Regions from separate parts of the Sulfobacillus sp. hq2 genome, predicted to be linked through region 3. Evidence: riboswitches for the same ligand, from Rfam matches in the RefSeq annotation. Region 3 holds a riboswitch; each other region holds the start of a gene.

Region 1 (3,085 bases), on a different contig from region 3:
GCAGGAGAAATCCCATTGAGTTTAGCAATGTCTTCAAACGATTTCGTTGGGTGTTGGTAAAAGAATTTTACGCCGTCCTCTTCGGCCTTCACGAACTCATCGACTAGCTGGGGATTTTTAGCGGCAAAGTGCGCATTGACCACCGCTAAATTAAAAATCGGCGCTTTGTCCACCTGATCCTGGTCATAAATCAGAATATGTCCATCATCTTGCTGCATTTCATTGAGAAATGGCGCCCACACATAGGCGGCATCAATGCGGCCCGTTTTCCACGCGGCCACCATATCCGGCGGTGACATATTGTTGATTTGCACCGATGATACGGGCAGATGGTGCATGGCCAGCGCCGTATCTAGCTCAAAAGGCGAAGTGGAACCGCTTACCAATGCCACCGTCTTCCCCTCTAAATTTTGCAGCGAATGGATATGACTGCCGTTTTTCACCACCAATCCCTCGGCCGTCGTATAACGCTCCATGGCCCATACCACTTTAAGCGGCACACCCCGAGCAATCGCCGCTGCTGTTGGAGGATTGCCCAGGGTTGTCATAAAGTCCAAGGATCCTGATGCAAGTGAGGTCAGCGCGTCAGGGCCGGAGGAAAAATACTTCAACACCACGTGGGCATGCATCGTCTTTTGAAAAAAGTTTTGTTCTATCGCCACAGACTCCGGATCGGGCGCATTTTCGTAGCCAATCGTCACCGTCGGTTCACTGGCTGCCCCAGACGTGCCGCACCCGGCCACGATGGCCATTAATGGCAACACCATTAATCCGGCCAGAAACGGCTTCAAGGTCTTCTTTTTCTCCACATAACATCCTCCTTCATTTTATGGCTGTGGGTTTTTGCCATCTTGATTGTGTTTATGCTTTCCCCTTCCACGGTGTGACACGGTGCTCAATGGAGCGAATAATCAACTCCATGCCGTATCCCAACAACCCAATCATGACGATGCCGACAAAGACTACCCCAATTTGTAATTCATTGCCGGCCGACTCAATCATCCATCCTAGGCCCTTGGAGGCAGCAATCATTTCCGCTGCCACTAAACAGGTCCAGGCAATTCCAATGCCAACCCGCATGCCCGTAAAGATTTCTGGAAGCGCTGAAGGAAAGATGACATAGCGGAAAATCTGACGCTTGTTAGCGCCTAAGCATTGCGCTACGCGAATGCGCGTTTCTTGAACACTCTTAACGCCTGACATCGCGCTGATGATGATAATCGGGATGGTGCAGAAGAAAATCAAAACCACCTTGGACGTCTCCCCAATGCCAAACCAGACAATCATGACGGGGATGTACGCCAAGGGCGGAATCGGCCGCAAAAATTGCAACAGCGGATCAATCGCTAAGAACACCCAATCCGTGGACGCCATCCAAAATCCAATCGGCACGCCCACGACCACTGCTGCTATAAATCCGGTCGTAATCCTCCCCAAACTGTAAAGCGTACTGGTTAACAGTGGCTCCCCACTATAACCGACCGTCGCGACGGTGATAAAGTCATGGACAACGGCCCCTGGTGAAGGCAAGGCCGTTGGAGGAAAGAGATTCAGGGCCGTCACTCCCCACCACAAGGCTATCATGATAACGGCGACGAGCCATGGAACGTAGCCACGATAGGGCTTTTTGTCTTCCTTCCACACTTTTTGCTCCAGTGCGCCTTCGGCGCTTTCAGCGTCAAGCTCATCAGACGCCATATAGCTATACCCCATGTCAACAGCCTCCTTGCAAATGCATAATCTCTTCTCATCTCCTATCCAACTGAACAGTCGCCCCATCAAAGAAAAAACCGGGCTAAAGCCCGGGCATAGTCCAAGCCTTCCAAGCCGACGAGGTAAGCTGACGGGCTAGGGCGGATGGCTGCCCCCTTGCGTACGCCCCGAAAATTGGGTCCCCCGTTCGTGTGATGACACGATTTGGCGATTGATTCAATTGGCACGCCGCTCTCTAGCCTAGAATATGCTGTAGATGCAACGCTTGTGCTCTTTAAGGCTACCATGGATAAGCGGATGTTGGCAATTTCGACCTATACTGACAAATATCGCAACCGAAAATTTAAGCTCCCCATTCTTCCCCAAATTGGGTAAGATAATGGGCATACCTGATTTTCCAGGAGGTTCTGTGTTGCCCTCATTTGCAGATATCATACTCATTCGACATGGTGAAAGCGAAGCCAATGCCGCCGGTCGCTTTGCCTGTCGCTCATGGGATCCAGCCCTTACGGCAACAGGACGGGCTCAAGCACAACAACTGGCCCACCAATGGCATAACGCGCCCATACGCTATTTGGTTACAAGCCCGTTGCTCAGAGCCCAAGAAACGCTAGCCCCTTTAGCCCAAGATCATGACTTGACTCCCGTGATTTTGCCTGATTTAGCCGAAGTCAATCTAGGCCAATGGGATGGAAAGCGCCTGCGCGATCTTGAGGAAGCGGAGTCCCCGTCCTTTATCGCATGGCGTCAAGACCCTGATCGCAATCCACCCCCTGGCGGCGAAAGCATTCGGGCGGTGGGGCAACGCGTGTTGAATGCGCTGGCCCACTTTGTGGAACCCCGAGAACGCCATACCTTGACGATTGCTGCCACCCATGCGGACTGCATTAAAGGCGCGGTGATGCTGATTATGAACGCTGAAGGTCCTATGGCGCGTCGCCTGGTTGTCCCTAATGCGGGTCACGTTGTCTTGCGCTGGTACGAGACGGGCGTGTGGACCATGGTCTTTGCCGATCCCAGAGTCCCGTCGTAACCGCTAAACAATTTGAGAGTCTAGGGGCAAGTCCCAAGCAATACGCCGGATCATATCCGCGGTTTTCAGCATATCCTCGGTGCAAAGGCCGGCCCACAAGTAAAGCGGCGGTTGACCAGGAAGGCGATACTCGTGTACCCACCCCCGCTGAGTCAAGGCGGTTAACACGCGGGCAACCACGCTGGGATCAAGCCGTGCGTACCCAGCCAAGGTTCCAATTGCCGCTGCGCGCCTCTGAACCCATAGAGCCGCCAACACTTGCGGCATCTTTTGTGCGTCGCCATTTTCATCCCACATGCTCACCGCCTCCTTTGTGTTCTTAAGCAATGGATATGCGTC
Region 2 (3,085 bases), on a different contig from region 3:
CCAAGGGGGTCGGAAAGCCATATCGGCAGATGATCGCATGCGCGTTGCTCAAGGTGCGGCCTGTTAGATAAATCACACCTAATTCGGGGTGCTCCATGAGATAGTCGCGAACCGCTTGCTCGCCACCGTGTCCAATTAATGTGCCATCAATATCAGTAGCCAACACTCGTTTCATGGTGGCCACTGGACGCCACCTCCTCATAGACCGTTTGGAGTCTTTGGGCCATATGATTCACCGTATGATGGCGTTGAACCATTTCTTGGCCGTTCATTCCCCATTGCCGCGCCTGGCTTGGGTTATTCCACAACTGTAACGCGGCCTCCCACAACTGGTCAATACGTGTACGGTCAATCAAAATCCCGTTAAATCCGGACTCGATCCAATCTTGAACACCCGGCACATTTGTCCCAATGACCGGGCAGCCGGAGGCCATGGCTTCTACCACGGCCATGCCCAATGTGGGCCCTTGATTGGGGGCAATCAGCGCCGCAGCCGATCCCATATAGATAGCAATGGCATGATGCGGTGTGGGACCGAGGAACCGAATGTGTTTGCCTAAAGGGCGCGCTAATTCGGCTAAGGTCGGATTGGTGGGGAGCCCTCCTAGAACCTCACCCGGGCTTCCTCCTACCACTAATAAGGTCAAATCGTCGGGTAATGGATGCTGTCCCATGACCTCCAGCACCTCTTTTATCCCCCGCCCCTCTTCTAACCGGCCAACGTAGAGCAAAGGCGGACGATAGAGGCCTAGTCCCCGGAGCAAGGGACCCGCGTCACGAACAAAAAAATTGGTAATGTCAACCCCAGGAGAGACCACGTACAAAGGGACATCAGGAGCTGTTTGATGAATCATTTCGCTCTCTTCTAAGTATGGCACTACAATGGCCTGGGCTTGCGTCAACAACTGCCGCTCCCATTGCATCCGTACCGGTGAAATACGGTCGCCCGGGCGCCTCGTCCACTCTGCCATTTTATAGGGCGAATGAATCCACGGCACTTGGAGCACTTCCGCCACCTTTTGCGCGACCATGCCCGAAATCCAAAAATGGCTGTGAATGGCGTAATATTCCCGGTGCTGGTCATTGACCCATGTCAAGACCTGATCCACTAATTGGTCCCGCACATTATGCCATTGATCATCCGACCAGACCCGATCTTCCCATCCGGTGAGTCGTATCACTTGTCCTAAATGCCCAAAGGACGAGCGTTCCGCCACTTCTTGACGTTGACGCACCGTCATCACATCGACCGCGTAACCTAAATGTTGCAAATTCCTGCCCATTTGGCGTACTAGGACTTGCTGACCACCTGTCTCCCCACCATCCAACGGATTTAAGGGATCGGCCCGCATAGACAACTGCAAAACTCTTTTCATCACCTTGTGGACACCTCCCTCATCACGGAGGGCAAGAAAAACCCCCCTAATTTCCCGGGGGGAACGAGAGATACCATGTCTTAACCTTGAGCCCCCTACGCCTGCGAAGTTAGCTGTCGGGTTCGGGCTCAGAGCCTGCCCGTTGCACCGCAATTCACCCCAAATCGAAATCGGTTCCTCCGCTTCCTTGAGAATTCGGCGTTTTCAAGGTATCTTCTAAGTATAGGATCGGTCTTTAGTACGCGTCAATCGCCTAAGATCGCGCGCACATAGCTGTCTGCATCAAACGGGAGCAAATCTTCCACTTTTTCTCCCACGCCCACAAAGCGGATCGGCAATCCCAATTGGCGCTTGATGGACAACGCTATGCCGCCTTTCGCTGTTCCATCCAGCTTCGTTAACACAATGCCCGTGACCTTGACCGCCTCTAAGAATACTTGCGCTTGGGCTAGCCCATTTTGACCTGTGGTCGCATCAATCACCAGCCACACTTGGTGAGGTGCCTGCGGACGTTCTCGTTGGATCACCCGAACCACTTTTTGCAACTCTTGCATTAAATTAGTCTTGTTATGCAGGCGGCCGGCGGTATCAATGATCGCTAAATCTTTGGACCGAGCGATAGCCGCTTGCACCGTGTCATAGGCCACAGCCGCAGAATCGGCGCCGGGCGCTTGCCGCACCACCTCGACCCCGGAACGCACGCCCCATTCTTGCAGCTGTTCCACTGCGGCGGCCCGAAAGGTATCAGCAGCCCCTAATATCACCTGATATCCTTGGCGCTTCATTAAGGCCGCAAACTTTCCGGCCGTCGTGGTTTTACCCGTTCCATTTACACCGACCATGAGCCAGATACTGGGTCTTTGGGGATCCAACAGTGACGGATCGGAAGGCACATCAAATAGGTCAACCATAATTTCCCGTAAGAGGTCCATGACGTCATCCGCATGCCGCGGGCGCCTGGTGCGGACAGCTTCACGCAAAGCCGCCGTCAGATATTCGATGGTGTCAACACCTAAATCTGCCTCATACAAAATTTCTTCTAACTCTTCCCATAGATTGTCGTCCCACTCTTTCCCGTGAAACAACGCGCGCAGACGTCCGCCCAAATTATTGCGCGTTCGACTCATTCCTTCTTTGAGTCGATTCCAAATTCCGGCCATGCCATCTCCTACCCTTCCGCCACCGCAGCATTTTGATCGAGCTTCACCGAAATTAACCGACTGCGACCTTGTCCATCGCCTGCAACACCCCATAACCCATCAGCAATGACCATCGTTGATTTATGATGAGTGACAATCACGTATTGCGTCGTACCATGATGGTTTTTGATATAGTGTGCCACTCTTTGCGCATTCGCCTCGTCCAAGGCTGCCTCGACTTCATCCAAAACCACAAAGGGCGAAGGGCGGACAGCAAGCAGTGCGAACAGCCAAGCAATACCGCCCAAGGCTTTTTCGCCTCCTGACAAGAGTGTCATCGTACTTGGTTTCTTCCCCGGAGGCTTAATCCATAACTCAACGCCTGGCTCCTCACCCGCCGTCCAGCGAAATCCTCCTTCGCCGCCAATCAACGCCCGGCATGCTTCTTGAAATGCCCGTTCCACTTGACCGGCCGTTTCCTCCAGCCGGGTATTGACATCGCGATCAATTTGTTCGAGAGTCGCCTGCACCTCATCTTTGGCTAATTGTACATCGCGGTACTCGTTCTCT
Region 3 (3,085 bases):
CACATCATTTTCTATGATATGGACAGGGGACACCATGGTTCCAAACAACATGCGGTTCGTGCGCGGCAGTCCTTCTTTCGTGCGCACGGGAACATCCCCCCGCTCGTAAATTCCTTGGGGCTGAAAAATCGCGACAAGCTCGTCGACAATATCCGCGGTAAAGGGCACCAATCCCAAACTTAAAATTTCCACCACCAGCATCGGCCCATATTTGTCCACAATCAACCCTGGCAATTGGTCGGCTTCGGAATTGACAACGCGGTAAGCATCTTTATGCCCAAGTAAATCCTGTCGCATCTGCGCCGCGTCACGCACCCGGCGGCGAAACCATGCCCCATCAATCACGTCATGCACATCACGCGTGAGCAGACGAAAGGCAATTAGCGATGCCGGATTGAAAAACCCTTTGCCAACAAACCGTCCATTGACCTCGGTTAATTCGACCACCGTTCCTGGCGTTAAATCGGCATGATACATCTCTCCACGATATACCCACGGAGCCCCTTCAAGCACTCGGTGCGGTCCCGTTTTTAAACGCAGGCTCCCAGCCACAAAACCCCTCCTATTCATATCCTTAGGTAGTATAGGCTTATCGTGTGGCTTTTTACCACAGATTTCATGGGCATGATACGCCTTTATGTATCGTGTCCCTATTTTTCCTCTCTTTTCGCCCCAATATCCTCATATCTGTCGAAAATTCCCATTAGCCTTAGAATATGTCAATTTCGCCAAAGACTCCTGCTGTTACCAGCTAACGCTGTTTATCCCGGGACTATCCAGCATTTTTCGAGCTGACAGTATAAGCGCTGTCCCGTAACGTAACATGTGACGCGTATTTACGTGTTAATTCCGTCGAATCTCCTAAAAGGTGCTTCTTAGGAGTACGGAGAACCCGATGCTTTTTGGGGTGAATGATTCCGCCGGGAGTCAAGAGGACCTGTCCTCTAACCCGTCAGCTAACTCCGAAGACGCAGAACAGGAGCGAAAATATGCACAAACGTTGGATGGTGACGGCCGGAGCGGCTCTAAGTGGCAGCCTCGCACTCCTTGCCGTCGGACCCGCTTGGGCCGCAGAATTTCCCGATCTCACCATAGGCCGTGCCGGCGCCACCGTCGCCGTTGTACAACAGCAACTCAACGACCTCGGATATCACACCCCTGTAACAGGGCATTACACCGCGGCGACAGCAAGGACCGTGCGTGCCTTTCAAGCGCGCAATCATATTGCCATCGACGGCATTGCGGGTCCCATCACAGAAAAGACCTTGGTGAACGACCTAACTCAAGTGTATATGCCCATCAAGGGCTCACTCGGACAGCACATGCTTTCGCTAGGGGACTACGGTTCTGCCGTGACCACCTTGCAAGGTGATTTATCCCAATTAGGATACAATCCCGGTCCTGCCGATGGGGTCTTCAATCAACAAACAGGACGTGCCGTGCTTGCCTTTCAAGCGCACGCGGGTATTGCAGTCGATGAAGTAGTCGGTCCTCAAACGGTGCATGCCTTAATGGTCGCCATGGGCTATGCGCCGTCATCTTCCGCGGCCCCCTCCCCCTCATCAGGGAATCCGCCTTTAGCCCCTTCCACTCATAAGATGGTGCTAGGATATTACACGCAATATACGCCGCAGTCTACCGCATCGCAAACCAGCTTGTCAGAGAACCTCGGTAGCATCAACACGATTGCGCCGTTGTGGTACACGGTCCATGCCGATGGCTTGATCGGGCGCATGGGCTATCAGCGCGCTACGGTGCGTGCGTATGCCCAAGCTCATCACATTACGGTTCTCCCGTTAGTCACCAATGCTGGCGGTAATGACGCGATCCTGACGAACGCCAGCACACGCAGTGCGGTAGTCGCCGAGCTGACGCAATTGGCAGTTCAAGACGATTACCAAGGCTACAACATTGACTTTGAAGGTTTAAGTGCCCAAGACCGTTCTGGACTCAATGCCTTTATCCAGTCGCTCAGTCAATCTCTTAGCCCTTTAGGGAAAGAGGTCACGGTGGCCGTTATTCCCCGCACCTCCACGGATCCCTACGGACGCGCCTATGATTATCAATTCTTGGGGCAATACGCCACCAAAGTGGTCCTCATGACGTATGACTATCATGACATCGGCTCGGCGCCAGGGCCTGTCGCCCCTATCGGATGGGTCACTAATGTAGTCAACTACGCTTTAGCCCGCATCCCAGCTTCCAAGATTGTTTTAGGACTTGCCGCCTACGGCTATAACTGGTCTTCGGACGGCAATACCGTAGAGGTCCATGACGAGCAAGCGGTGAACCTGGCTGCCCACTACGGGGTGCCCATCACGTGGAATTCGACGTATGATGAAGCCACGTTTCAGTACCAAGCTGCGAATGGCACGACCCACACTGTGTGGTTTGAAAACGGCTATAGTGATGCCTTTAAGCTGGAACTGGCCAAACACGATCATCTCGGTGGGGTCGCCATTTGGCGCCTCGGCGATGAGGATCCGCACTTGTGGACCGTCATCCGTTCCATCTGGTATGGACAACAATAGCCCTTGAGCCAGCGCCATTGAAGTCAAACCCTCCGGATAACAGCCGGGGGGTTTAATCCATCGCTCAAACTCTTTGCCCTTATGACTGTGCTATGATACAGAAGACTGGAGGCCTCGTTGTCTCCAGAATCATCATGAAAAATTTTCCGCCAGGCTTTCTGGAGGATCCAGGAGGTGAGGATATGCACCCGCGCTTAACACAGATGACCAGCAAATCGGGATGAGGGTGCAAGTTAGGTCCGGAGGACCTAACGAAGGCACTAAGCTTTGTGCCACCCCGCCTTCATGCGGATTCTGATGTCTTAGTGGGCAACGAAACCCACGATGACGCGGGCGTTTACCGCCTCACGCCAGATCAAGCCCTTGTGCAAACCGTGGACTTTTTGACACCTGTTGTCGACGATCCTGAACTATTTGGCAAAGTCGCGGCCGCCAACTCATTATCTGACGTGTATGCCATGGGAGGCATTCCCGTGACCGCATTGAATCTTCTAGCGGTGCCAGAAGGCGTGTTGTCACCCGAAGAAGTCGGAGCCATGCTGCAAGGCGGTCAG
Region 4 (3,085 bases), on a different contig from region 3:
CAAAGGACGCAAGTGTTGGCGGGCCCGGTAGAGACGGGTTTTCACAACCTGTTCGCTGACGCCGAGCGCCGCGGCGGTCTCCTTTAGTGAGCGGTCCATATAATAAAATAATAAGATGCATTGGCGTTCAACCACACCGAGTTTCATGACAGCGTCCAAAACATTGACGTCCTCCAAAAGTAAGGGTACCTCATCGACGGCAGATTGAGTTACCTCGAGAATGTCGGTGGGATCTTCGGGATGGCGCTTGTAATAACGCATACGGTCGCGACAAAGATTGGTAATCGTATGAAAAAGCAAAGCAGGGCTCAGAGTGTCCGCGCCGTGCCGTTCGGTATGGCGCCACAAACGGACGAAGGCTTCTTGGGCCGTGTCCTCCGCGTCATCTTTGACGTGCAGTGTGACGAAAGCATACCGCAAAGCTCTATCTCCATATTCCTCCATAAATTGGGTAAACCGTCGTTCTTCCTGTGCGTCCGTAACAGGCAACTCCCTTTTCTCTTGTCTCAATACCATAACGTTTGACGATGCAAGGAGGTTACATCACTTAACACTTTCATACGCAAGAATGGAACGAGCGAGACATGTCGAATCTGAGGATGTACGCTCTGAACACGGTCGTTATGGTCAGACCACAGCCGTATTATGTTGCACATTCTTAAATTATTCGTCATCGGTCGTGCAACCACAATCCCTATAGCTATTATAAGCACCGCAACACTTTCTCGCTACGGAACGGAATATGTGTCGGCGTGGTTCGGGCCTTTAAAAATTGGAGGCCGGGCCGCGCGGCTTATGTGGGATATTAAAGATGGATAGCATTCTCGCGCCCAGACTACGGATCCTTTGGCGCGAGAATGCCTAGTTATTGGCCCAGCACGTAAACAGTGACGGGCTGAATGCCAAAGTTGGCTACGGTCTGGGAGCCATTGTCCATAAAGATATCAATGCGGTCGCCGACAATCGCGCCGCCGGTATCCATGGCTTGACCAAGAAAGCCGCTTTGGGGCAGTACAGAATCGTGATAGCCTTGGACGTAGACGGTAGATTTCAAAGGGATGACACTGGGGTCAACAGCGATCATGCCGGGTTGCAGAGGTTGTCCGAATGCATCAACAGGACCATAGGGATAGTTGTCTTGTGCACTCGGTCCATAGGCTGTTGCCGTCATATGATAGACCGCCACCACCGGTTTGCCGTCTATCGTCTGAGGGGATGCATTGGATGCTTGGACCGCGGAGCCTTCAGAAGACGAATAGGCCGGGGTGAGATGAAATCCGGCGAGAATATCTTGCCAAGTTGCAGGGTCTACGGTCCCCGTCACGGGCAGACCTTCAGCCTGTTGGAAGTCTTTGACCCCTTGTTCGGTTTTGGGGCCAAAGATACCATCAACAGGTCCAACAGCCGAAAAACCGAGATCTTGTAAGTCAGCCTGCAAGGTCATCACCCAATGCCCTTGGTCGGAATAAGATAGGGTGTGCTGCATCGCGGGATGTTGGGCTTCGAGTTCCGGTAGCGTGACGCTTTGCGCCCATGTAGGACTCGATACCATTAACATACTGCTCATAGCGGATATGGCTAATGCAAAAGGTTTCCACAATCCCATCAATGAATGCCTCCTCTCGTTTGGCGCCGCCGGAGTTAGTTTACGGGTTCGGGCACGAGCGTCCCTGCCTAAAAAGGATTCACCCAAAGAATAATCCCCCGGTTCCCAAGGAATTAGGCGCGGTGTAACGCCCCATAGTGTAACGGGGATCACAAGAAACGGGGAAATCTGTCGAGATGCCTTGTCCGGGCACAACGTGGCGTCTAGGCATTTTGGCGCGGGTATGCACGACAATGAGCACGAAGGGAGACGAACTCCAGCATTTGTTTTGGCTGCAAAGATGTGGAAATGGAAAAAAACTTGGCGAAACACGAAAATGTCACTAGAATAAACGGTATAATGCGGTTTTATTGTGACAAATTTTTTTCGGCAGGTAATAAATTCTGTGTTTTTTCACCCTAAGATTTGCCAGAGGAGTTGACCGAGAATCAGTTCATTGCAGACAAGGCATACTGAGCGTGGAGGGAACACATTGCTGATTGACGGTAATGCTTTAATTATTCCGGTAGCCTTGCCTGACGCGCTAGAGGCGTTCAGGTTGCAAAGCGACCCTTCTGCTCGGCAACTCCCTGCACATGTCACGGTGCATTTTCCTTTTGCCGATGAGCCAAAATCTCGGATCGTGGCTCCCCAGTTGAAGCGTTTGCTGGGTAAAATGGCGCCCTTTCGGATTTATTTTGACAACATGGGGCGCTTTGAAATGCCCAACGAAATGATTTTGTACTTAAAAGTCACAGTAACGCCAGAGTTGATGACGCTATTTGAAACGATTTGGCAAAAATTTCGAACATATCCACCGTATGAAGGTAAGCATCAAGAGATTATTCCCCATATCACCATGGCGCGCGTCAATCCTGCGACTGCGGGAGCCGTTGAAGCACGCCTCACCCATCTGGTTGAGCAACACCGGTCTGCGTTATTTTGGGACATCTCCGAAGTTGAGTGGGTTAATGTCCAACAGGGCGTGCCAGGCTGTCGTATTTTGGGAAGTTTTCCTCTAGGACGCTCCATCAAATCATAAGGTAAAGAATGTTCCCAGCACACATGTTGCTATTTATAGATAATGATATAATTATACATGAATCTAACAAAAGAGGAAATCACGGTTACGGGTATTAACCGAGAACTTATTGGCCTCGCACTCAGCAACTGGTCCGAGTAGCGACCCTGATTGAACGATTGAAACATGAGGGGCACCAGGTAGCCCGCTATATGTTGAGTCACAATCCGGACGCCTTCGTCTCCGATACCGTTGTGTATCAGGCGCTTCCGATTGTTACGGTGGAAGGGGCTGTCCTTACAATGGGGCAGTATCCCTCTTATGAAGATATTTGTGGCCGCCAGGAGGGCTGACATGACGCATTATCTGCTGTTTTCAGGCAAGGGAGGGGTGGGTAAGACGTCCCTGTCCTCGGCAGCGGCGGTCGCACTAGCGCAAAAAGGCTTGAACACGCTGTTGGTGACAACAGATCCGGCGTC

Evidence for each region. Region 3 has a riboswitch for cyclic di-AMP ahead of CO251_RS01550 (peptidoglycan-binding protein). Riboswitches for the same ligand answer to the same signal wherever they lie in the genome.
Region 1: it holds a riboswitch for cyclic di-AMP, as region 3 does, so the genes downstream of both, CO251_RS10400 (ABC transporter permease) here and CO251_RS01550 (peptidoglycan-binding protein) in region 3, are expected to answer to the same signal.
Region 2: it holds a riboswitch for cyclic di-AMP, as region 3 does, so the genes downstream of both, CO251_RS16550 (glycosyltransferase) here and CO251_RS01550 (peptidoglycan-binding protein) in region 3, are expected to answer to the same signal.
Region 4: it holds a riboswitch for cyclic di-AMP, as region 3 does, so the genes downstream of both, CO251_RS04000 (peptidoglycan-binding protein) here and CO251_RS01550 (peptidoglycan-binding protein) in region 3, are expected to answer to the same signal.

Annotation. Positions count from the first base shown of each region.
Region 1 covers NZ_NWUL01000034.1:168,953-172,037, reverse strand. The annotation lists gene CO251_RS10405 (ABC transporter substrate-binding protein) at 1-809, opposite strand, end outside; gene CO251_RS10400 (ABC transporter permease) at 862-1,713, opposite strand; cyclic di-AMP (ydaO/yuaA leader) riboswitch at 1,810-1,933, opposite strand; gene CO251_RS17425 (hypothetical protein) at 1,918-2,088, shown strand; gene CO251_RS10395 (histidine phosphatase family protein) at 2,126-2,746, shown strand; gene CO251_RS10390 (hypothetical protein) at 2,750-3,043, opposite strand.
Region 2 covers NZ_NWUL01000048.1:146,800-149,884, forward strand. The annotation lists gene CO251_RS16545 (HAD family hydrolase) at 1-175, opposite strand, end outside; gene CO251_RS16550 (glycosyltransferase) at 153-1,376, opposite strand; cyclic di-AMP (ydaO/yuaA leader) riboswitch at 1,460-1,587, opposite strand; gene ftsY (signal recognition particle-docking protein FtsY) at 1,622-2,536, opposite strand; gene smc (chromosome segregation protein SMC) at 2,545-3,085, opposite strand, start outside.
Region 3 covers NZ_NWUL01000011.1:93,198-96,282, reverse strand. The annotation lists gene CO251_RS01555 (class I SAM-dependent rRNA methyltransferase) at 1-552, opposite strand, end outside; cyclic di-AMP (ydaO/yuaA leader) riboswitch at 841-986, shown strand; gene CO251_RS01550 (peptidoglycan-binding protein) at 990-2,531, shown strand; gene selD (selenide, water dikinase SelD) at 2,714-3,085, shown strand, end outside.
Region 4 covers NZ_NWUL01000025.1:12,931-16,015, reverse strand. The annotation lists gene CO251_RS04005 (RNA polymerase sigma factor) at 1-489, opposite strand, end outside; gene CO251_RS04000 (peptidoglycan-binding protein) at 866-1,606, opposite strand; cyclic di-AMP (ydaO/yuaA leader) riboswitch at 1,615-1,736, opposite strand; gene CO251_RS03995 (2'-5' RNA ligase family protein) at 2,079-2,627, shown strand; gene CO251_RS18000 (arsenic metallochaperone ArsD family protein) at 2,756-2,959, shown strand; gene CO251_RS03985 (ArsA family ATPase) at 2,961-3,085, shown strand, end outside.